Regions from separate parts of the Pseudomonas sp. MONT-RG-20F-20-E-7-02 genome, predicted to be linked through region 1. Evidence: predicted binding sites of a transcription regulator. Region 1 holds the regulator's gene; each other region holds the start of a gene.
What was found. Region 1 encodes FliA, which starts transcription of late flagellar genes. Its sites were predicted from a motif close to CTAAAGTTTNNNNNNNNNNNGCCGNTAA; they were not measured.
Positions count from the first base shown of each region.

Region 2: flgM (flagellar biosynthesis anti-sigma factor FlgM) is a predicted target of FliA. The motif match lies at 2,577-2,604, and genes of this name have one in related genera.
Region 3: L8I05_RS07805 (methyl-accepting chemotaxis protein) is a predicted target of FliA. The motif match lies at 3,735-3,762, and genes of this name have one in related genera.

Region 1 is NZ_JAKNQN010000001.1:418,812-426,619, forward strand. Features, by position in the region: gene flhA (flagellar biosynthesis protein FlhA) at 1-1,725, shown strand, start outside; gene flhF (flagellar biosynthesis protein FlhF) at 1,737-3,053, shown strand; gene fleN (flagellar synthesis regulator FleN) at 3,161-3,994, shown strand; gene fliA (RNA polymerase sigma factor FliA) at 3,991-4,731, shown strand; gene L8I05_RS01940 (chemotaxis response regulator CheY) at 4,900-5,274, shown strand; gene L8I05_RS01945 (protein phosphatase CheZ) at 5,293-6,081, shown strand; gene L8I05_RS01950 (chemotaxis protein CheA) at 6,093-7,808, shown strand, end outside.
Region 2 is NZ_JAKNQN010000001.1:32,024-39,831, reverse strand. Features, by position in the region: gene cheR (protein-glutamate O-methyltransferase CheR) at 1-677, opposite strand, end outside; gene L8I05_RS00180 (chemotaxis protein CheV) at 721-1,653, opposite strand; gene flgA (flagellar basal body P-ring formation chaperone FlgA) at 1,736-2,500, shown strand; gene flgM (flagellar biosynthesis anti-sigma factor FlgM) at 2,642-2,968, shown strand; gene L8I05_RS00165 (flagellar protein FlgN) at 3,017-3,487, shown strand; gene L8I05_RS00160 (flagellar brake protein) at 3,584-4,333, shown strand; gene L8I05_RS00155 (MFS transporter) at 4,394-5,779, opposite strand; tRNA gene L8I05_RS00150 (tRNA-Arg) at 6,059-6,135, opposite strand; gene L8I05_RS00145 (hypothetical protein) at 6,458-6,682, shown strand; gene L8I05_RS00140 (PA3371 family protein) at 6,693-6,872, shown strand; gene L8I05_RS00135 (Arc family DNA-binding protein) at 7,266-7,592, shown strand; gene mgtE (magnesium transporter) at 7,705-7,808, opposite strand, start outside.
Region 3 is NZ_JAKNQN010000002.1:563,828-571,635, forward strand. Features, by position in the region: gene L8I05_RS07790 (Lrp/AsnC family transcriptional regulator) at 15-521, shown strand; gene L8I05_RS07795 (CPBP family intramembrane glutamic endopeptidase) at 593-1,321, shown strand; gene L8I05_RS07800 (TonB-dependent siderophore receptor) at 1,535-3,694, shown strand; gene L8I05_RS07805 (methyl-accepting chemotaxis protein) at 3,879-5,372, shown strand; gene L8I05_RS07810 (DUF2867 domain-containing protein) at 5,366-5,860, opposite strand; gene L8I05_RS07815 (IS1182 family transposase) at 6,460-7,808, opposite strand, start outside.

The sequences.
Region 1 (7,808 bases):
ATCAACTTCGTGGTGGTGACAAAGGGCGCCGGGCGGATTTCCGAGGTGAGCGCGCGGTTTACCCTCGACGCCATGCCCGGCAAACAAATGGCCATCGACGCCGACCTCAACGCCGGCCTGATCGACCAGAACCAGGCCAAGTCCCGCCGTCTGGAAGTGGCACAGGAAGCCGAGTTCTACGGTTCCATGGACGGCGCGAGCAAATTCGTACGCGGTGACGCCATCGCCGGCCTGTTGATTCTGTTCATCAACCTGATCGGCGGCATGGCGGTCGGTATCTTCCAGCACGGCATGACCTTCGGCGATGCGGGCAAGGTGTACGCCTTGCTGACCATCGGTGACGGTTTAGTGGCGCAATTGCCATCACTGTTGTTATCCACAGCGGCGGCGATCATGGTGACTCGTGCTTCGGGCTCCGAAGACATGGGCAAGCAGATCAGCCGGCAGATGTTCGCCTCGCCCAAAGCGCTGGCCGTGGCGGCGGGCATCATGGCGATCATGGGCATCGTGCCGGGCATGCCGCATGTCTCGTTCCTGAGCATGGCAGCCATGGCGGCCGGTGGTGCTTACCTGTTCTGGCGCAAGCAAAACCAGGTCAAGGTCCTGGCTCAGCAGGAGATCGCCCGCCAACAAGACCTGTTGCCGTCTCCGGCCCGCGCCCAGGAAACCAAGGAGCTTGGCTGGGATGACGTGACGCCGATCGACATGATCGGCCTGGAAGTCGGCTACCGCCTGATTCCGTTGGTGGACCGCAACCAGGGCGGCCAATTGCTGGCGCGGATCAAGGGCGTGCGCAAGAAGCTGTCCCAGGACCTGGGCTTCCTGATGCCCACCGTGCATATCCGCGACAACCTCGACCTGGCGCCCAGCGCCTACCGGTTGACCCTGATGGGCGTGATCCTCGCCGAAGCCGAGATTTACCCCGACCGCGAACTGGCGATCAACCCCGGCCAGGTGTTCGGTACGCTTAACGGCATCACCGCCAAAGATCCGGCTTTTGGCCTGGAAGCGGTGTGGATCGAAGTCAGCCAGCGCAGCCAGGCGCAATCCCTCGGTTACACCGTGGTGGACGCCAGCACCGTAGTCGCCACGCACCTCAACCAGATCCTGTACAAACACTCCCACGAGCTGATCGGCCACGAGGAAGTCCAGCAATTGATGGGTTTGCTGGCCAAAGCCTCGCCAAAATTGGCCGAAGAGCTGGTGCCGGGCGTGCTGTCGCTGTCGCAGTTGCTCAAAGTGCTGCAAGCCTTGCTTGCCGAACAGGTGCCGGTACGCGACATTCGCAGCATCGCCGAGGCCATCGCCAACAATGCCGCCAAGAGTCAAGATACTGCCGCTCTGGTGGCGGCGGTGCGCGTCGGATTGTCCCGTGCAATCGTGCAAAGCATTGTAGGCATTGAGTCTGAGCTGCCTGTTATTACCTTGGAGCCAAGGTTGGAACAAATATTGCTCAATAGTATTCAGAAGGCAGGACAAGGCCAGGAAGAGGGCGTTCTGCTGGAGCCAAGCATGGCGGAAAAACTGCAGCGCTCGTTGATCGAAGCCGCGCAGCGCCAGGAAATGGCGGGTCACCCGGTGATTCTGCTGGTGGCAGGCCCGGTCCGCGCGATGTTGTCGCGGTTTGGACGCCTGGCAGTACCGAATTTGCACGTTTTGGCTTATCAGGAAATTCCTGACAACAAGCAAGTGACTATCGTCGCGACAGTAGGGCCCAACGGCTGAGGTAGTGGGTTATGCAAGTTAAGCGTTTTTTCGCCGCCGATATGCGTCAGGCCATGAAACTGGTACGTGATGAGCTGGGCGCCGATGCCGCGATTATCGGCAACCGTCGCATTGCCGGCGGTGTCGAGCTGACGGCTGCGCTGGATTACACGCCGCAGGCCTTGGCGCCGCGCGTGCCGAACATGGAGCTCGAAGACGAGCTGCGCAAGACCGCTTCGCGCATTGTCTCGGCCCAGGCTGAGCTGAGCATGCGTGGCGACAGCGATACCACCACCAATCGCCAGTTGTTCGCCGGCCTGCCGCTGACCGCCGCCGAGCCGCTGGTTGAACCGACTTTCAAAGAACCGCCACGTCCTGCAGCGCCAGCCCCGGCCGCCGCAGTCGACCAGCGCGTGTTCGATTCGATGCGCTTTGAACTCAATGGCCTGCGTGAACTGCTCGAAGTGCAGCTCGGGTCGCTTGCCTGGAACCAGTTGCAAGGCAGCAAGCCGCAACAGGCCAACCTGTGGCGCCGCCTGCAACGCATCGGCCTGTCCGGCCCGTTGTCCCGCGACCTGCTGGCGCTGACCGCCGAAGTTGAAGAACCACGCCAAGCCTGGCGCATGTTGCTGGCGCACCTGGCGCGCATGATCGTCACCCCGGAAATCGAACCGCTGGAAGAGGGCGGTGTGATTGCCATGGTCGGCCCTGCCGGCATGGGCAAGACCACCACCCTGGCCAAGCTGGCTGCGCGTTATGTGCTCAAGTACGGCGCGCAGAATATCGCGCTGGTGAGCATGGACAGCTACCGCATCGGCGCTCAGGAACAGCTCAAGACGTTGGGCCGCATTCTCAATGTGTCGGTGACCCACGTTGACCCGGGCCAGTCCCTGGCCAACGCCCTCGACCCGCTGCTGCGCAAACGCGTAGTGCTGATCGACACCGCCGGCCTGCAAGCCAGTGACCCGGCGCTGCGCATGCAGCTGGAAAGCCTGGCCGGGCGTGGCATCAAGTCGAAAAATTACCTGGTGCTTGCAACCACCAGCCAGAAACAGGTTCTTACCGCTGCCTACCACAGCTACAAACGCTGCGGCCTGGCCGGTTGCATCCTCACCAAGCTCGACGAAACCGCGAGCCTGGGCGAAGTGCTGAGCCTGGCTATCAGTCATGAATTACCGGTCGCCTACCTGACCGACGGGCCGCGGATCCCGGATGATCTTCATCTGCCGCGCCGTCATCAGTTGGTCAGCCGTGCTGTCAGTGTGCAAATGCAAGAAGAGCCTAGCGAGGAAGCGATGGCCGATATGTTCGCCGACCTTTACCACAACCCCGCCAAGCGGGTGGGTTGAGGGTCAGGATGAACACCGTGAAATGTATCTACATCGATGGTCTGCAAGCGATTCACGCGGCCAAGCCATGTAGCCTGCGTCTAAGCAAGACAAGGTAAAGAAATAAAATGGGCAGCATGCATCCCGTACAGGTGATCGCGGTGACCGGCGGCAAAGGTGGCGTCGGGAAAACTAACGTGTCAGTGAATTTGTCCCTGGCCCTGGCAGAGCTTGGCCGTCGCGTCATGCTGCTGGATGCTGACCTGGGCCTGGCGAACGTCGACGTGTTGCTGGGGCTGACACCCAAACACACCCTTGCCGATGTGATTGAAGGCCGCTGCGAGCTGCGCGATGTGCTGCTGCAAGGCCCCGGTGGCATTCGCATCGTGCCGGCCGCTTCGGGCACCCAGAGCATGGTGCACCTGAGCCCGGCGCAGCATGCCGGCCTGATCCAGGCGTTCAGCGACATCGGCGACAACCTCGACGTGCTGGTGATCGACACCGCCGCCGGCATCGGCGAGTCCGTGGTCAGCTTCGTGCGCGCCGCGCAAGAGGTGCTGCTGGTGGTCTGCGACGAACCCACCTCGATCACCGACGCCTATGCCCTGATCAAACTGCTCAACCGTGACTACGGCATGAACCGCTTCCGCGTGCTGGCCAACATGGCCCAAAGCCCGCAGGAAGGGCGAAACCTGTTCGCCAAGTTGACCAAGGTCACGGATCGCTTCCTCGATGTCGCCTTACAATACGTTGGCGCAGTTCCTTATGACGAGTGTGTGCGCAAGGCTGTGCAAAAGCAGCGTGCAGTCTACGAAGCGTTCCCTCGTTCGAAGTGCGCACTGGCGTTCAAGGCTATTGCCCAGAAGGTCGATACTTGGCCGTTGCCCGCCAACCCTCGGGGGCATCTGGAGTTTTTCGTCGAGCGATTGGTGCATCAGACGAGCGCGGGACCTGTGCTATGACATCCAGCGGCTACAACCTTTACAAAAAGTCGGCACGTGACAGCCAGGGCGAACTGATCGAGCGCTATGCGCCCCTGGTCAAGCGCATTGCCTACCACCTGCTGGCACGCCTGCCCGCCAGCGTGCAGGTCGAAGACCTGATCCAGGCCGGCATGATCGGTTTGCTCGAAGTGTCGACCAAATACGACGCGAGCAAAGGGGCGAGTTTCGAGACGTATGCGGGCATCCGTATCCGTGGCGCGATGCTCGATGAGGTGCGTAAAGGGGATTGGGCGCCGCGCTCGGTACACCGCAACACGCGAATGGTCAGTGACGCAATTCGCGCAATTGAAGCAAAAACCGGTCGTGACGCTAAAGATCATGAAGTTGCGGCCGAACTCCAATTGAGTCTCGACGATTACTACGGGATTTTGAACGATACCTTGGGCAGCCGCCTGTTCAGTTTCGACGACCTGTTGCAGGACGGCGAACACGAAGGGCTGCACGAGGACGGCGCGAGTGCTCATCTCGAACCGTCGCGCGACCTGGAAGACGAACGTTTCCAGGGCGCATTGGCGGATGCGATTGCCAATTTGCCGGAGCGTGAGCGACTGGTGTTGGCGCTGTACTACGACGAAGAGCTGAACCTCAAGGAAATCGGTGAGGTCCTGGGGGTCAGCGAATCGCGTGTCAGCCAGTTGCACAGCCAGTGCGCAGCCCGCTTGCGGGGGCGATTGGGAGAGTGGCGCGCGCGCTGACAGGCAGTGTGGGGACACTGCAGACGCTACCGCGAAGGCTTCAAGCCTTCGCGGGTTCGTTCCGTGGTGCCCTGGGCAGTCCTTTTTGTGTAACGCCTGTTGATTGAAATGGCGCGTCCAGGTGCTGGGCGCGTTTAAGACTGCTTGGAGGTCGAATTGGACAAGAACATGAAAATCCTCATCGTTGATGACTTCTCAACGATGCGGCGGATCATAAAAAACCTGTTGCGTGACCTTGGGTTCACCAACACGGTCGAGGCGGATGACGGCATTACGGCGATTCCGATCCTCAACAGCGGGAGCATCGACTTTCTGGTAACCGACTGGAACATGCCGGGCATGACCGGCATCGACTTGCTGCGTCACGTGCGCGCCGATGAAAAACTGCGCAGCTTGCCTGTGTTGATGGTGACCGCCGAAGCCAAGCGTGAACAGATCATCGAAGCCGCCCAAGCCGGGGTTAACGGTTACGTGGTCAAACCATTCACTGCGCTGGCCTTGAAAGAGAAGATCGAAAAAATCTTCGAACGCATCGGTCATTGATGCTGCCACGGGGGAGCTATGGAGCATAAAGAAACGTCACAGGGCGATTTTGAGTCGACCCTGAAAAAGCATGCTCACCAGTTGGTCGACAGCCTTGAAAGAGGCCAGTTCGGCGACGCGGTGCAGTTAATCCATGAGCTCAACCAGACCCGTGACCGCGGCCTGTACCAGGAAGTGGGCAAGCTCACACGCGAGCTGCACAGTGCGATCGTCAATTTCCAGATTGACCCGCATATGCCCCAGGCCGAAGAGATTTCGCAAATCACCGATGCTACCGAACGCCTGTCCTACGTGGTCAGGCTGACTGAGGCAGCGGCCAACCGCACCATGGACCTGGTGGAAAACGCCACGCCCCTGGTCAACGGCATGGCCACCGAAGCGCAGGCCCTCAGCGTTGACTGGGGCCGCTTCATGCGTCGGGAAGTGGGTGCGGAAGAGTTTCGTGAATTGGCGCGTCGGGTCGACGGCTTTTTGTCGCGCAGCGAGCAGGAAAACCGCACGGTTGCCAGCAACCTCAATGACATTCTGCTCGCCCAGGATTACCAGGACCTCACCGGTCAAGTGATCAAGCGCGTGACCCAATTGGTCACCGAAGTGGAAAGCAACCTGCTCAAATTGGTGCTCATGGCCGGCCAGGTTGATCGTTTTGCCGGCATCGAACATGACCGCGAAGCGATCCTCTCGGAAAAAGATCCACAAAAACATCTCGCCAAGGGTGAAGGTCCGCAGATTCATGCCGATAAACGTGAAGACGTTATGTCAGGTCAGGATGACGTAGATGACCTGTTATCCAGTTTAGGCTTCTAAGGAGCACCCACATGAGCTTCGGCGCCGATGAAGAAATCCTTCAGGATTTCCTTGTAGAGGCCGGCGAAATTTTAGAGCAACTGTCCGAACAACTGGTCGAGCTGGAAAGCCGCCCGGATGATGCGAACCTGCTCAATGCAATTTTTCGCGGTTTTCACACTGTAAAAGGGGGCGCCGGCTTCCTCCAGCTCCATGAGCTGGTGGAGTGCTGTCACATCGCCGAGAACGTGTTCGACATCCTGCGCAAGGGTGAGCGACACGTCGACTCGGAACTGATGGACGTAATTCTCGAAGCATTGGATGCGGTCAACGGCATGTTCAGCGAAGTGCGCGAACGTGCCCCGATCACGGCTGCCACCCCGGAACTGCTGGCCGCCCTGGCGCGCCTGGCCGAACCTGCCGACACCACGGCTGCGCCGGTGGTGGAAGCGGCGCCGGTGGCCGAGCCTGAAGCGGATGTGACCGACAGCGAGTTCGAACAGCTGCTCAACTCCCTCAGCGCCGTGAAGGCCGAGGCGGAAGCGCCGCAAGCACCCGCTGCGCCCGCAGCCCCGCCTGCCACGCCGACCAGCGAAGACATTACCGACGCTGAGTTCGAGTCCTTGCTCGACCAGTTGCATGGCAAAGGCCAGTTCGCCGCCGACGCAGTGGCGCCTGCTGCCGCCGAACCGCAAGCACCGGCTGCGCCTGCCAGCACCGACATTACCGACGACGAATTCGAAGCATTGCTCGACCAACTGCACGGCAAAGGCACGTTTGTGGCCGAAGCCTTGCCGGAAGTCGCCGCGACCGCCGCGACCGCCGCAGCGCCAGCCGCCAAGGCTGAACCTGCCGGCGACGGGCTGATCTCCGATCACGAATTCGAAGCCCTGCTCGACGAATTGCACGGCAAAGGCAAGTTCACCGAAGTGGCCCCGGCCGCTGCGGCTGCAACTGCCGCACCAGTGGCAGAGAAACCTGCACCGGCCAAAGCTGCCGCCAAACCTGCTCCGGCTCCAGCCCCCGCAGCTGCTCCGGCACCTGCGCGTGCCGCAGCGGCGCCGGTGGCCGAAAAGCCTGCCAGTGAAGCCGAAACCACGGTGCGCGTTGATACTGCGCGCCTGGACGACATCATGAACATGGTCGGCGAACTGGTGCTGGTGCGTAACCGCCTCGTGCGCCTGGGCCTGAACAGCGGCGACGAAGCCATGCAAAAGGCCGTGTCGAACCTCGACGTGGTCACGGCAGACTTGCAGACCGCCGTGATGAAAACGCGGATGCAGCCGATCAAGAAAGTCTTCGGCCGCTTCCCGCGCCTGGTTCGCGACCTGGCGCGCCAGCTCAAGAAAGAAATCAACCTGGAACTGGTGGGTGAAGAAACCGACCTCGACAAAAACCTTGTCGAGGCCCTGGCCGACCCGCTGGTCCACTTGGTGCGCAACGCCGTCGACCATGGCGTCGAAACCCCGGAAGAACGCGAAGCCTCGGGCAAGTCCCGCAACGGCAAAGTGATTCTGGCGGCGGAACAGGAAGGCGACCATATCCTGCTGTCGATCACCGATGACGGCAAAGGCATGGACCCGGCGATTCTGCGCAATATCGCGGTCAAGCGTGGTGTGATGGACAAGGACGCCGCCGACCGCCTGACCGACACCGAGTGCTACAACCTGATCTTCGCCCCGGGCTTCTCGACCAAGACCGAGATCTCCGATGTGTCCGGCCGTGGCGTGGGCATGGACGTGGTGAAA
Region 2 (7,808 bases), 390 kb from region 1:
GCCGAGAAGTAGATCAGCACGTTGCGGCAGAACACCATGTCGAACTTGCCCAGGCTGGCGTAGCTGTCGAGCAGGTTGAACGAGCGGAACTCCACCCGACTCTTGATCGGCGCCTTGACCGCCCAGCGCCCAGCCCCTTTCGGGTCGAAGTAGCGTTGCAGGCGCTCCTGGGACAAACCACGGCCCAGGGCCAGGCTGTCGTACTCGCCGGTCTTGCAGTTGGTGAGCATGGTGCCGGACAAGTCAGTGGCAACAATTTGCGCACCCGCCTTCAACTGGCCCATGTTCGTGCGCTCGAACTCGTCGATGGACATCGAGATCGAGTACGGTTCCTGCCCCGACGAGCACGCCGCCGACCAGATACGCAGGCGCTGGCCCGGGCTGGCCTTGATGGCCTCCGGCAGCACTTTGCTCTTGAGCACCTCAAAGGGGTAGGTATCGCGAAACCACAAGGTTTCGTTGGTGGTCATGGCGTCCACCACCATTTCCTTGAGCCCGCTGCGCGGCTGGCCCTGGATGCGCTGTACCAACTCACCCAGGGACTTGATGCCCTGCTGCTCCATCAGTTTGTTGAGACGGCTGGATACCAGGTACTGCTTGTTTTCACCGAGCAATATGCCACAGGCTTTTTCCAGGAAGACCCGGAACTGTTCGAAATCCAAATTACCCGTAGACAATGATACCGCCTCTTAAATCGTGTGACCGCCAGGGGAACTCCCCTTAGCCGTGATCTGCTGCCTTGATCCGGTCGACTACCCGGGATGCCAGGTCATCAGGGCGGAACTTGGCCAAAAAGTCATCGGCACCGACCTTCTTGACCATCGCCTGATTGAATACACCCGACAACGAAGTATGCAGGATGATATGCAATTTTTGCATGCGTGGATCGTTGCGTATCTCGGCCGTGAGGGTGTAACCGTCCATTTCCGGCATTTCAATGTCGGAGATCATCATCAAGAATTCTTCTTCAGGCTTCTTGCCTTCATCGACCAGTTTGCGCAAGTAATCCAGGGCCTGACGCCCGTCGTTGAGGGCTACCACTTCCACTCCGACGGTTTGCAGGCAGCGGCTCACCTGCTTACGTGCCACCGAGGAATCGTCCACAGTCAGCACGCGCAGAGAAATCGCCTTGTGCGCCGTCTCGGCGTCCACCACACCCACCGAGATCGATTCGGAGGTAGGCGCCACTTCGGCGAGGATTTTCTCCACGTCGATGATTTCCACCAATTGGTTATCGACCCGCGTCACCGCCGTGAGGTAATGATCGCGCCCGGTGCCCTTGGGCGGCGGATGGATCTCTTCCCAGTTCATGTTGACGATGCGCTCCACCGAGCGCACCAGGAAACCCTGGGTCTTGGTGTTGTACTCGGTGATGATCACGAACGGGCTCTGGCGGTCCTGCAAACCGGCGGAACCGGTGGCCATGGCCAGGTCAAGAATCGGGATGGTCGCGCCACGGATATTGGCCACGCCACAGACCACGGGGCTGGATTTGGGCATTATGGTCAGCTTGGGACACTGCAACACTTCCCGCACCTTAAACACATTGATGCCGTATAGCTGTTTGCCATCCAGGCGAAAAAGCAACAGCTCCAGGCGATTCTGCCCCACCAGCTGTGTACGCTGGTTTACTGAATCCATTACTCCTGCCATGCCCTGACTCCTACGCTAAAACCTTTGGGAGTGCGACGCGCACCCAACACTAAACGGCACGAGCTTTGCTATTTATTAGTTTATGGATATCAAAACGACAGTTTCCCGACGCCCCAACCTCCAACGGTACTGCAGATTGCTCTGCGTCACGCTGGCTTTGTTTGCCGTGGGCTCAGGCACCACGGCCCGTGCAGAGAATGCCACCTTGCCTGATCTCCTTATCGGCGTCACTCAAGGCTTTCTTGAGTTCACTGTAGAAGATTATCTGGCAACCACGCAGACACCTGGGCGTTATGAAATACAGGTCAGCCAGCTGGACCCACGCCTGCGCATGCCAATGTGCGACAAGGAATTGACAGCCACCCTGGAAAGCCCGGCCCAGCCCATCGGCCGTGTGACGGTTAAAGTGCGCTGCGAAGGCGCTTCGCCCTGGACTGTGTTCGTACCGGCGCAGGTCAAGCTGTTCCGCGATGTGGTGGTGGTGACGCGGCCACTGAAACGCACTGGCATTATCGGGTTCGACGACGTGGCCATGCGTGAACGGGATATCAGCCTGATCAATCAGGGCTACCTCACCTCGCTCGACCAGGCAGTTGGGCAAAAACTTACCCGACCAATGGTCACTGACCAAGTCATCACGCTGGTCCATCTTGAGCAGGCCGAGGTGATTCGCAAAGGCGATCAGGTGGTCATTTCCGCCAGCAGTGGCGGGCTGACGGTAAAGATGCCGGGTGAAGCGCTGTCCAACGGCGGCATGAGCGAACAGATCAGGGTCAAAAACCTCAACTCCAACCGTGTGATCAAGGCGCAAGTGACGGCACCCGGGCAAGTTGAGGTTGCTTTATAGTTCACTGGCATAGGACGCCTGCTTTTCCTACACTGTGCGCACGATGTGTGCACGTGCAGGTTTTTGTCAATCGAGCCTAAAGTTTGTCCGGGTATGGCCGAAAACATGGCAAGCGTCCAAATACCCAGAGGTTTTTTTAACATGGTCATTGATTTCAGTCGTTTAAATAACACCCCGGCGTTGCCCGGCAACACGCGTACCAGCGGTGCCAAGGACAGCGTAGAAGCCAAGGCCCAACCAGCCCCTGCCGCCAAAGCAGAACAGGCCGGCGCCAGCCAAAGCGGGGAATCCGTACACCTGAGCAATGAGGCTCAACAGTTGCAGAAGGTCACTGACTCGCTGCGCGACCAACCGGTTGTCAATAAAGCCCGCGTGGCCGAGTTGAAACAGGCTATCGCCGATGGCAGCTATAAAGTCGACAGCAACCGTGTAGCCAGCAAGCTGCTTAACTTCGAAGCCGAGCGCTAGGCAAAGGCCTGCGCAGGGCTTTTGGACGCTTAAAACCCAAGGCCAGCCATGCACCACGACGAACATTTGCTACAACTGATCATTGATGATCTGGCGCCGACGCAACATTTGCTCGAGCTGCTCAAAGAAGAGTCCCTGGCCCTGTACGGCCGGGACATGCGTTTGCTGGAAGAAATCCTGGCGCGCAAGCAGTCGCTGATCGTGCTGCTGGAGCAGCATGGCAAGAAGCGCAGCGAAATTCTCATCAGCCTGGGCCTCCCGGCTGATCACGACGGCCTCGCACAACTGGCCAGCCACTCCTCGGTTGGCGATCAGTTGCTGGCGCAGAGCACCGCACTCAATCAATTGCTCGCCCAGTGCCAGGAAGCCAACCTGCTCAACGGTCAGTCGATCCAGCTGCAGCAAGCGACGACCGCCAACCAGTTGCGCATACTTCACGGCGGTGAGCCTCCGGCCCTGTACAACGCCCAAGGCTCCACCTCACGCCTGGTCAAGCCAAGCACCCGCAGCCAAGCCTGACGCCGGTTTACCGCGCGCCCTATCCAAGGCGCGCTACATACTGGCAAAATGCCGGTTCTTGCGTGTAGTCGTATTTTGTCTGGAGATGGAAGAAACGTGTTCAACGCCCTTAATGCGGAAGATGCCCCGCAGCCACCCAAGGTGCTCACCACGCCTCTGGAAATCGCCGGCACGTTACGGATGCTGCAAGAAAGCCATGATCCGTTGATCATCACTTTCCATGAACGCAGCCAACGCTTCCAAAGCTACCTGGTGGACGTTGACCGGGACAGCAAGACGCTGGCCCTGGACGAAATGATCCCGCGTGACGGTGAACGCTATCTCGAGAATGGCGAGCCCTTTCGCATCGAAGGCTTTCATGATGGCGTGCGAGTGGCCTGGGAAAGCAACGGCACGCTGACCATCAGCGAAAAAGGCGGCCACCGCATTTACACCGGCAGCATGCCCGACGAGGTGGTCTACCATCAGCGTCGCAATGCATTCCGCGCGGCGCTGAAGCTGGCGCAATTGGTCAGCATCGAACTGGGCGGCGAGAAGCTCAAGGCACCGATCAGCGGCAAGCTGCTGGATATCTCCGCCACTGGCTGCAAATTGCGCTTTGAAGGCGATATTTCCGAGCGCCTGCAACTGGGCCAGGTTTACGATCGCTTTATTGCCGCCCTGCCCTTCGGCAGCATGACCACTTCTGTCGAACTGCGTTACCTGCATTTCGAAGACAAGATCAACACCACCTTCGCCGGCGTGCGTTTCCACAATATGAGCGGCTTGGTGCAGCGCCAGGTGGAACGCTTTGTGTACCAACTGCAACGTGAAGCGCGGCGCTTTGACAAGGATGACGATTTTTAAGGGTTAAAGGCCGCGACAAAAAAACGGGCAGCTCCTGATGGGAGCTGCCCGTTTTTGCTTTCAGGGGCGCGCCCTGCTCAGGTCATGCGGGTGTTCGTCCGGGCCCAGAGGCTCGGGCGGCCCTTCAAAAGCCGGCTCATCCGTTGGTTGCTGCGGATCAGTTTCAGGCTCCGGGTCCGGAACAACGGTCTGCATCTGCTCCTGTACCACCGCCTCATCCACGCGCGGGTCGAGGCACGCCACCAGCGGCGAGCTGGACATGCTGTCGGGCATCGCCACGTGGTGCAGCGGTGCGTCGTCCACTTGATGCAAGTTGGTCACCGCCTTCGGCCGGATACGCCACACCAGGATCAACGCACACAGGCTGAAAAATGCATACAGCATGTGGCTGCCAAACAGCTTCATCGCCACACCGGCCAACAACGGCCCGACACTCGCGCCAATGCCGTAGGTCACCAGCAGCATGGCCGTGAGCGACACACGGCGATCACCTTCCACATGGTCGTTGGAAAATGCCACCGCCAACGGGTACAGGCAGAACTGCACCAACGAACACAGAAACCCCGCGACAAACAGCACTTCCAACGGCACCCGCGTCATGATCGCCAGCGGCAACGCCGCCACTGCCAGGCACAGGGCGAAGCAACGGATCAGCAAGGCCCGGTCATAACGATCCGACAACCAGCCCAACGGCCACTGCACCAGCAGCCCGGCAAAAATGCAGGAGCCCATGAACAGGCCGACCTGCTCAGTTGTCAGGCCTTGTTGCGAGGCATAAAGCGGCGCCAAACCATAGAACGAACCGACGATCACGCCGGCCCCCAATACGGTGCTTAACGACTGCGGCACGCGCTTGATAAAGAATCGCGGCTCCATCGGCGCAGGATGCAGGGGCGCGGGGTGAATGCGTCGGGTCATGGCCACCGGCACCAGGCACAGGGCAAAGCACAGCGCGACCAGCATCAGCAATTCAAGGCCGAGCTCGGGGTGCATCACCAGTATCAGTTGACCCAGCACCAGGCCCAGATAGGACGCGATCATATAGCCGCTGAACACGACGCCACGTTGCTTGGCATCCGCCTGCTCATTGAGCCAACTTTCGATGACCATGTATTGGCACATCATCCCCAGGCCCACGATCATCCGCAGCACGATCCAGGCCGGCAGCCAGTTGACCAGGCCATGCCCCAACACCGCCGCACCGACAATCCCGGCACAGGTGGCGTACGCACGAATATGCCCGACCCGGGCGATCAGGCGGTGCCCGATCTTGCCGCCCAACACCAGGCCGAAGTAGTTGGCCGCCATCAGCGCACCCACCCACAGGCTGTCGACGTGGTCAGCCGCCAAGCGCAGGGCGAGGTAAGTACTGAGCAGGCCGGAGCCGATCAGCATCATCAAGGAGGCGAAATAAAGGGCTCGAAAAGATTTCCAGATCTGGCGCATCGGCGTTCCGAGCGGCTCCTTGCAGTAAGAGACAGGGCTATCGGCATGATAGTCCGGGGTTGCCGGGTCCGGACAGGCGATATGCGCTGTAGCCCGGGAATATTTTGCTTAATAGCTCAGACGTTGCATGGCCGCGTGCGAGGTACACAGGTTGCGATAAAAACATCGCGCCCCTGCTGTGAACCCCGATCACCGGCAAGGTTCGACCGGTGTTTGACGAGCGCCCACAAAAAAGCCCCGCCAGAGCACTCTGTACGGGGCTTTTTTGAAGTTTGAATCTGGTGTCCCAGGGCCGGTTCGAACGGCCAACCTTCCCCTTAGGAGGGGGATGCTCTATCCAATTGAGCTACTGGGACAAATGACAGCCGGGGGCCAAAGGCGCGGCGACGGACGGCGTGCATGTTAACGGCCGAGGTAGGTTTTGTCATGTCGTCCGTTGGCTTTTTGAGTGTAGGCCGATCCTTGTAAGGGCTGTCGCAGTTTCGCCGTGTAAAACCCGGCACTTGGCGCCATCGTGCAAATTGCACTCCCCCAAAATGCCAGCATTGCAAATTGCAACGAAACGCCTCTGAAAAACATACCTAACCCATTGTTTTTATTGAAATAAAAGGTTGGCACGGGACCTGCAATACTTATCTTATAAATCCATTCGGCCCAGCCACTGCGGAGAACACGAACATGAACAGCGCCCTTCTGTTAAGCCTCAACGCTCTCGCCTTGGCCGCACTGGTCCTGTTCCATTTCCAATCAACCCACGACGACGTTGCGCAAATCAGCCAGCCGGTGCCACACCACCTGCAACAGCGCCCGCAGTTGGCGGTGATGACCCCGACAGTGCAATCGCCCGTTCGTGTGACCCAGGACACCCAGGCCGCACCTGCATCCGACCACTGGGTTTTCTGAGGAAACCTTTATGACCAAACCCGCCTGGCTATTCCTCTGCCTGACCCTGGCAACCGGCGTATTTGCCTTGAGCACCACCCCTCAAGACGGTGAAACCACCGCCCTCATCGCCACCGGCGTGTTCGCCGGCTTGCTGGTCATCACCCTTATCGTTGGCCGCCGCATCAAGTTCGATCCCGTGCTGCGCTAACGCCTGCCTTGCGTCGCCTGCGCCTACCTTATGTCGCCTTGCCCTAGTAAATCGGCAAATTGCCACTAGTCTTAAAGACGAGGGCAAAAGGCCATATTGCTATACGATGTGCGGCCTAAAATCCTTTCGCGGCCTGGACTTACGAGAAGTTCCCTCGCGAAATTACGCGTTGAAATTTTTTCAAACCAGTCCGCAAAAATGCAAATGAGTGCTGGCATAAAGCCTTTAGGCAGTTCAATATTTGTCACAGAATTGACGCCAAGGAAATGTCAAATCTGAGGCATGATGCGGCCTCTTTGCAATTCGGGTTGAACTTTGGTCGTGAGCCTTGTCTTAACACTCATCTTGCGGCCAATTCCAAAAACCGCTCCCCTGAACTAACCGGTTAAATATATGCGCCCATTGAAACAGGCAATTTATTCCAGCCGTACGGCTGACAAGTTCGTCGTACGTCTGCCAGACGGAATGCGGGAACGCATTGCCGAGGTGGCTCGCAATCATCACCGCAGCATGAACTCCGAAATCATCGCGCGCCTGGAACAAAGCCTCATTCAGGAAGGTGCGCTGGGCGAAGAGTTGAGCATGCGCCTGGACAGCCCTGAGCTGTCACTGCACGAACGCGAACTGCTGCAGCGTTTTCGTCAGCTCTCCCACCGCCAGCAAAATGCCCTCGTCTCGCTTATCGCGCACGACGTTGAGGCGGCCGCAGAAGCCAATTAATCTGCAGTTGAAAGCCGAAGCCAGCCATGTGCTGGCTTTTTTTTGCCTGGGATTTGGGAAAAAAGGCCTGGAGGAGAAAGCAAGCGGGAGCAGAGTTGCTCCCGCCGCAGGGCTATAGCAGAAAGATAGTCGCCAGGCCCAGGAAGATGAAGAAGCCACCACTGTCGGTCATGGCGGTGATCATAACGCTGGCGCCCATTGCCGGGTCGCGCCCAA
Region 3 (7,808 bases), on a different contig from region 1:
TGTGGCGGCACATTATGAAAAATAAAACCAAACAGGTCGCGCTTGACGACACCGATCTCGCCATCCTCGCGTTACTGCAGGAAGACGCAAGTATTTCCAACGCCCAACTGAGCGAGCGCCTGTCCCTGAGCCTGACGCCGTGCTGGCGTCGACGTAAGCGCCTGGAAGAAGAAGGCGTGATCAAGGACTACCAGGCCAACCTGGATCGCAAGCTGCTTGGGCTGGACATCATGGCCTTTGTGCATGTGCGCTTTGCCATCCACACCGACCACGCGCCGGACGCGTTCGAGGCGGTGGTCAAGCAACTGCCCCAGGTGCTGGCCTGTCACAAAATCACCGGCGATGCGGACTACCTGCTGCAGGTGCTGGCGCAAGACCTGGACAGTTACAGTGAGTTTGTCGAGAGCGTGTTGCGCCGTCAGTTGGGGATTGCGTCGATCCAATCGAGCCTGGCGCTGCGTGAGGTGAAGGCGACGAGCCGGGTCGCGATTCCTGGGCAGGAAAGCGGTCCGCGTAAATAACCGAGGGCTTTGGACGTTAATTACCTTGGTTAGTGGCAAAATGCCTTTTTCCCCACACTCATGGAGCGACTGTGACGCACGTTCTTGCCCCCTCGGAATCCATCCTTCCACCCGCCTCGCCGTCGAAATTCCGCTTCTTCAGACGCCTCGGGATGTTCGTCCTCGCGGCGTTGATTATGCTGCTGGCGCCCGTTCCCGGCCTGTTGCTGTTGCCACCGGCGATGCAAAGCTACTTGATGTTCGTGATCAGCCATGGCGCCATCGGGTTGCTGTTGTGCGGTCTGTTCGTGGTGCAACACCGGCATAACCTGGCCGCTAGGTTTTACGGCCACCACATCCGTAAGACTTTGCGCCTGGGCGTAATTGCCCTGATCGCCGCGTATGCCCTGTTCGGGTTGCTGGTCACCGCACTGGGGTTACCGCGTGAAGCGTTCATGGCTGAGCTGTACAGCGGCCTGACCCAGTGGCAAACCCTGATCAAATTGGCGTCGCTGATTATCCTGCCACCGATCGCCGAAGAACTGATGATGCGGCACTACCTGCTGCGCCTGTTTCCCTACGAACGTAGTGTGGCCTGGAAGTGGACGGCGGTGATTGTCACGTCCGCGCTGTTCGCCAGCGTGCATACCCAATACGGCAGCTGGAACACGTTGGTGATGATCTTCGTGGTGGGTTGCCTGTTTGCCTGGGCGAGGATTGCCAGCGGCGGCTTGCTCGTGCCTATCTTGCTGCACATGCTGGCGGAAGTGGTCGGGTCGAGCTTCGACTGGACCTGGACGTGGGCCGGGCTTTACGGCTGATCCCAGGCATTCTTTGGAGTGGGCGTAACACGGGGTGTTCACGCCCGCTCCCGGCTGTGAAGCGGTAAAACGCCCCCGCCGAAATGTGAAAAATTCGTTAACTAATTCTCCCCCAAGGCTTTTTCCGACAGCCTCAATCTGACAAACTGATGCGAATAATTCTTAACATCATTATTATTCGCCAGGGACGGCGCTTCGGGGAGAGTCTGTTCCATGTCTGTGCAACAACCAATCGGCAAGCGTTTTACACCTAATTTGATCGCGATGGCGGTTTGTATCGCCAGCTCACAAGCGGCCTTCGCCGCCGATGCGCAACAACCGTCAGCCGTGGTGGAACTGGGCGCGACGCAAATCAACACCGAGCAACAACTCGGCGCCACCACCGAAGGCAGCCAGTCCTACACCACCGGCTCAATGGCCACCGCCACCAAGCTGCCGCTGACCTTGCGTGAAACCCCGCAGGCCGTCACGGTCATCACGCGCCAGCGCATGGACGACCAGGCGATGACCAGCATCAACGACGTGGTCAGGGCCACGCCCGGATTGTTCCTCAACTACTCCAACGGCCCTGGGCGGCAGTCCTACAAGGCGCGCGGTTTCGACATCGACAACCTGATGTATGACGGCATCCCGACCGGCTACAACGGCGTTGACGTAGGCGCCCAGCCAAACCTGGCAATGTTCGACCGCGTCGAGATCGTGCGCGGCGCCACCGGCCTGGTCACCGGCGCAGGCAACCCGTCGGCCGCCATCAACCTGATCCGCAAGCGGCCACTGGACGAGCAGAAAGTCACCCTCACCGGCGCCGCCGGCAGTTGGGACGACTACCGTGGCGAGCTGGACGCCTCCAGCCCACTCAACGACAGTGGCACGTGGCGCGGCCGCGTCGTCACCTCTTACCGTGACGCCAACAGCTTTATCGACAAGGTCGAGGAAGACCACGGCCTGTTCTACGCCGTCACCGAAGCCGACCTGAGCGAAGACACCACCCTGACCCTCGGCTTTTCCAACCAGAAGGACAAGACCAATTACTTCTGGGGCTCTTCGATGGTCGGCCAGGATGGCCATCACCTTGACCTGCCGCGTTCCTACAACCCCGGCACACGTTGGGAGAACAAGGACCAGGAGATCAACACCGTATTCGCCGAACTGCGCCAGCGCCTGGCCAACGACTGGAGCCTGCAGGTCAACGCCAACTACGCCGCACAGGACGCGCTGTTCTCCGGTTCCTACCAGTCGCGCTGGGTCAACAACACACCGGCGCGCACCGTTTACCAGGCCGCCTACGATGAAAATCAGGCCGGCATCGACGCGTTCGCCAGCGGCCCGTTCCAGGCGTTCGGGCGTACCCATGAACTGGTGGTGGGCGCCAGCAAGCGCATCTACGACATGACCACCCACAACTACAGCCCGTACGACATGAACTGGCCGCTGACGGCGGGCAAACCGGATTTCGTCCACACCAACAACCAGCGTGAAGTCACCACCCAGGAAGGCGTTTACGTGACCACGCGCCTGAGCCTGGCCGACCCGTTGAAGCTGATCCTCGGCGGGCGCCTGGACTGGTACGACTACGACAACCGCGATGGCGACGGCGACTTTCATGTCACCCGTAACCTCACCCGCTACGCCGGCTTGATCTACGAGCTGGACGAGCATCACTCGGTATACCTCAGCTACAGCGATATTTTTACGCCGCAAAGGGACAAGGACACGTCCGGCAACCCGCTCAAGCCGATTGTCGGCAAAAACTACGAGGTGGGCATCAAGGGCGAATACCTCGGCGGCGCGCTGAACGCGAGTGTGGCGCTGTTCCGCGTCAACCAGGAAAACCGCGCCGTGCCAGTGGTGGTGCCGAACTGCCCGCAGGCCGCGTGCAGTGAAGCCTCCGGCGAGATCCGCAGCCAGGGCATCGACCTCGAACTGCAAGGCGCGCTGACCCCGAACTGGCAGGTCGGCGGTGGTTACACTTACGCGCGCACCCACACCATCAAGGATGACGCCAACCCGCAGTTGGTCAACAAGCAGTTCGATACCGACACGCCCGAGCATCTGTTCAAGCTCACCACCCGCTACAACTTCCAGGGCCCGCTGGAAAAACTGCGCGTTGGTGGCAACGTCTCCTGGCAGAGCCGCCTGTACAACGACCTCAAAGTGGCTGACGGCAGCACCTACCGCCTGCAACAGGGCAGCTACGCGGTTACCGACCTGATGGCCGGCTACGAGGTCAGCCAGCACCTGGACCTGCAGCTCAACGCCAACAACATCTTCGACCGCCGCTACTACTCAACCATCGCCAACGACGTGAGCTACGGCGGTGATGCCTACGGCAACCCACGCAACATGATGCTCACCGCCAAGTACAGCTTCTGACCTGCCCTGCCCCTGCGGCTATCCATTTGGATAGCCGCTCTTAAAGTCCCGCTCAGGGATGCCGATAACACCATGGCATCCCTGGATCTGAAAGCAACCGAACACCTGCTTCACTCCACCGGCGGCCCACGTGGCACGCCGCATGCTTAGCTGTTTCCGGCTCGACCACATGGAGTAAGAGTGAATGCCAACCCGCACGCGTTTTTTCGAGCACTACCGCAAGGCCGACCGCATCATGCTGGCGCTGGTGTGGCTGATGTTCCTGTTTTCCGTAGGCCTGGCGTTCTGGCACGACACACTGCTGCAGGCCGTGATCGTCGGCGGCGGCACCAGCGTGGTGCTGACAGCAGTCTATCGCGCCATCGGCGGCACCCGCCTGATGCGCTGCCTATTGGGCGCCGGCTTGATGGTGATGGCCGCCCTGCACATCAACCAGGCGCAAGGTGTGATCGAATCGCACTTCGGCATTTTCGCGCTGCTGGCCGTGCTGACCTTCTACCGCGACTGGCTGCCGATCCTGGTAGCGGCGGCAACGATCGCCGTGCACCACGTGGTCTTCCATGCGTTGCAGCATCAAGGCTTCCCCGTGTTCGTGATGGAACACCATGGCGGCTGGAGCATGGTGTTCGTCCATGCTTTCTACGTGGTCATGGAGACCGTTGCCCTGCTCTACCTCGCCATTCACAGCCAGCGCGAAGCGGTCGAAAGCCAGGAAATGCTCGAAAAAATGCTCGCCGTGACCACCCAACTCACCGTCGAAACCGCCCAGGGTGAAGGCAAGGTGCATGTGTCGCTGGCCAAGCGTTTCGACCACTTCCTGCAGCAAATTACCCATCTTATCGACGGCGTCGCCCGCGACTCCCACGGCCTCGGCCAACTCGGCCAGGAACTGGCCAGCGCCAGCGGCACCCTGGAAAAAGGCGCCCGCCATCAGTTGGCCGAAATCACCCAAATGACCGGCTCCATGCAGCGCATGGAAGACGCCATGGGCCACATCACCGTGCACGTTGAACAGGCCGTCGAACACGCAGGCCAGGCCAGCAAACAAATCGTGCGCGGCCAGGAAAGCGTCGGCCGCGCCCAGCACGAAATCAGCCAATTGGCCTCACGCATCAACGGCACCAACGAGACCGTGCAAGGCCTGGCGGTGCAGGCAGAACAGATCGGCTCGGTACTCGAAGTGATCAGCAGCATCGCCAACCAGACCAACCTGCTCGCCCTCAACGCCGCCATCGAAGCCGCCCGCGCCGGCGAACAAGGCCGAGGCTTTGCCGTGGTCGCCGACGAAGTGCGCAGCCTGGCGCAGCGCACCGCCGTGTCCACCCAGGAAATCAAACAGATCATCGAAGGCTTGCAACACGGCAGCCGTCAAGCCGTCGAGGCCATGCACGACAGCCAGCAAGGCGTGGAGCGTTGCGTGCAAGACAGCCAAGTGGCAGTGGAAATGCTGCAAGCGGTGGGCGCCGACATTGCGCACATCGACGAACTGAACGGGCGGATCGTGACGACCACCCGTGAGCAATCCACGGCGAACCTGGAAATCGTCGGACGGTTGCAGTCGGTGCAGAGCATTGCGCAAAGCACTGCCGATGATGTGGAGACACTGGCGCGCAGCAGTGAGCGGCTACCGCCCATTGCGGTGCGGTTGGACGCGTTGGGGAGGCGGTTTCATCAGTAGGCTTTTTGTTGCCTTTCAAGTGTGCGTTTCAGCCGCTTCAAATCACTGTTGACGATCAACTTGTGCACCTGGCCGACCGGCACCATGTAGGCGCGGCCAAACGCGTTATGGGTGACCACTGATGAAGTGATGGTGAAAACGCGCTCGCTGATCGACAGGCAAATCATCACATCCAGGTGCCGGTCGCGCTCGGTCAGCACCAGCATGTCGGGGGCGCTGTGTTCTACCAGAAAGAAGTCCAGGTATTCGCCCACTTGCACGCTGTCTCGGCGGGTGCCGGAAAACCCGCCAATGCGCTTTACGCCAAACACAGCGGAAATCGCGTCCCGAATGCGGAACGCCAGCTGCAACAACGGCCCCGGTTCGGCAGTCATGATATTCCAGGCTTCAAGCGCGGTGACTTCGGACGGCAGCAGGGTTGAGCGGCAGTCGTAGTAATCCAGTTCAGACGGTGCGCGCAGGGTGTGAGCAATCGGGGTAGTTGCCAAACATTCTCTCCTTGGCCAGATGCCTTATGAATAATTTAAACGGCTAGCCCTTCTTTTAGCGCAGTTGTACGGCTCTGCGCCACCGGCACCAACGGCTCGCGAGCAAGTGACCGAGTTTGATCGAGCAAATTATTTTGCCTATCGGGTCAGCGAGTTCACTTTCACCGTCAGGTATTTGGCCACCCATGCTACCGGACAATCGTGGTTTGACGAGCCTCGTGCTGGCGAACCCCGTGTTCGATGGACCTATACTTTTTATGCAAAAAACGCCGTGTCGGCCATTACGCTGAAGGTGTTTACGACGCTTTTGTGGCGTGGGTATATGCAGGTGTGCATGGATTAGACGCGTAAGTTGATAGCGGTTGGTGGGTAATGCGCGAAAGGATCCGTGTCGGGATTGATGGGAGATTTTTGGATGGGGTGGCAGGCAGCAATCGGCCGATTCTGTTGAAAAAGTCGGATTTTCAAACGGCCTGAACTCAGGCACGACCACCACGGGAGAACCTACTCACCACATTGAGTGGTTTTTCGGTCCTTCGATGACCTTTGCCGCTCTGTTATTGGGTTAATTTGAGGTTTTTTGCTTGGTGCAGGCGCACCTATCCCGTGACTGGTGGCCCTTGAGATGAAAATTTGGCAAGCCGTCGCAGGTTCTGCACCGCAGCGGCCAGCGTGAGTTCATCCGTCGCGCCACTCATGCCACGTAGCCGCAGCCGATCCAATTTCAGGATGCGCTTGAGGTGGGCAAACAACATTTCGACCTTTTTACGTTCGTGGCGAGACCGCTGATATGCCGGCGTTGCTGCAATGCGCCGAGCCACATCGCGAGCGGCTTCATGGACGCTGCGAGCGATCTTGCGGAACGCTGTGTTTGGGCAGCACTTGGCTTTCATCGGACACGTAGCGCAGTCGGTCTGCCGGGATCGGAAGATGATGGTGTTGGCTTTGGTGACATGTGAACGCTCATTCTTGAAGGCTCGCCATTCGCTGCGCAATGGGTTTCCGGCCGGGCAGCGGTATTCCTCAGCCTCTTCATTCCAGTGGAAATCGTTGCTCGAAAAACTGTCGTTCTTGCGCTCGGTTTTGTCCCACACCGGCACATGCGGTTCGATGTCTTTTTCCTCCACCATCCAGGCCAGCATCGGCGCGGTACCGTAAGCGGTGTCGCCAATGAGACGCTCCGGCTTGATGTCGAATTGCGCTTCGACCCGTTCGATCATCGTCTTGGTGCTCTCGACTTCTGCGGTTCGATGAGCGGGTGTGGGTTCCACATCCATGATCACGCCGTGCTCGGTATCGATCAGATAATTCGTGGAGTAAGCGTAGAAAGCTGGGCCGCCTGGCGCAGCGGTCCAGCGGGCTTGAGGATCCGTCAGCGACAGGCGCTTCGGTAGCGTTTCGGCCAAAGCCTCTTCATCGAGGCCTTCAAGGTACTCACGCACGGCGCGGGTGCTCAGGGCCGGATCGCTCCAGTTGACCGGTTCATCACCCGGTACGCCGCGCTGCCGACTCGCATCCGCTTTGATGATGCTGGCGTCCACGGCAAAGCCTTCGCCCTTGACCAGGCCGGCGTCCATGCAGCGACGCAGCACTTCATTGAACAACCAGCGAAACAGATCACTCTCTCGAAAACGGCCGTGTCGATTTTTCGAAAAGGTTGAGTGGTTGGGGACTTCATCTTCAAGGCTCAACCGGCAGAACCAGCGATATGCCAGGTTCAAATGGGCCTCTTCGCACAACCGCCGTTCGGAGCGGATGCCATAGCAATAGCCCACGACTAGCATGCGGATCATCAGCTCAGGATCAATCGAAGGACGCCCAATTGGGCTATAGAAATCGGCGAGGTAGTGGCGCAGGTCGCTCAGATCGAGACACCGATCAATGCTGCGCAGAAGATGATTTTTTGGGATGTGGTCTTCAAGGTTGAACGAGTAAAACAGCCGCTCCT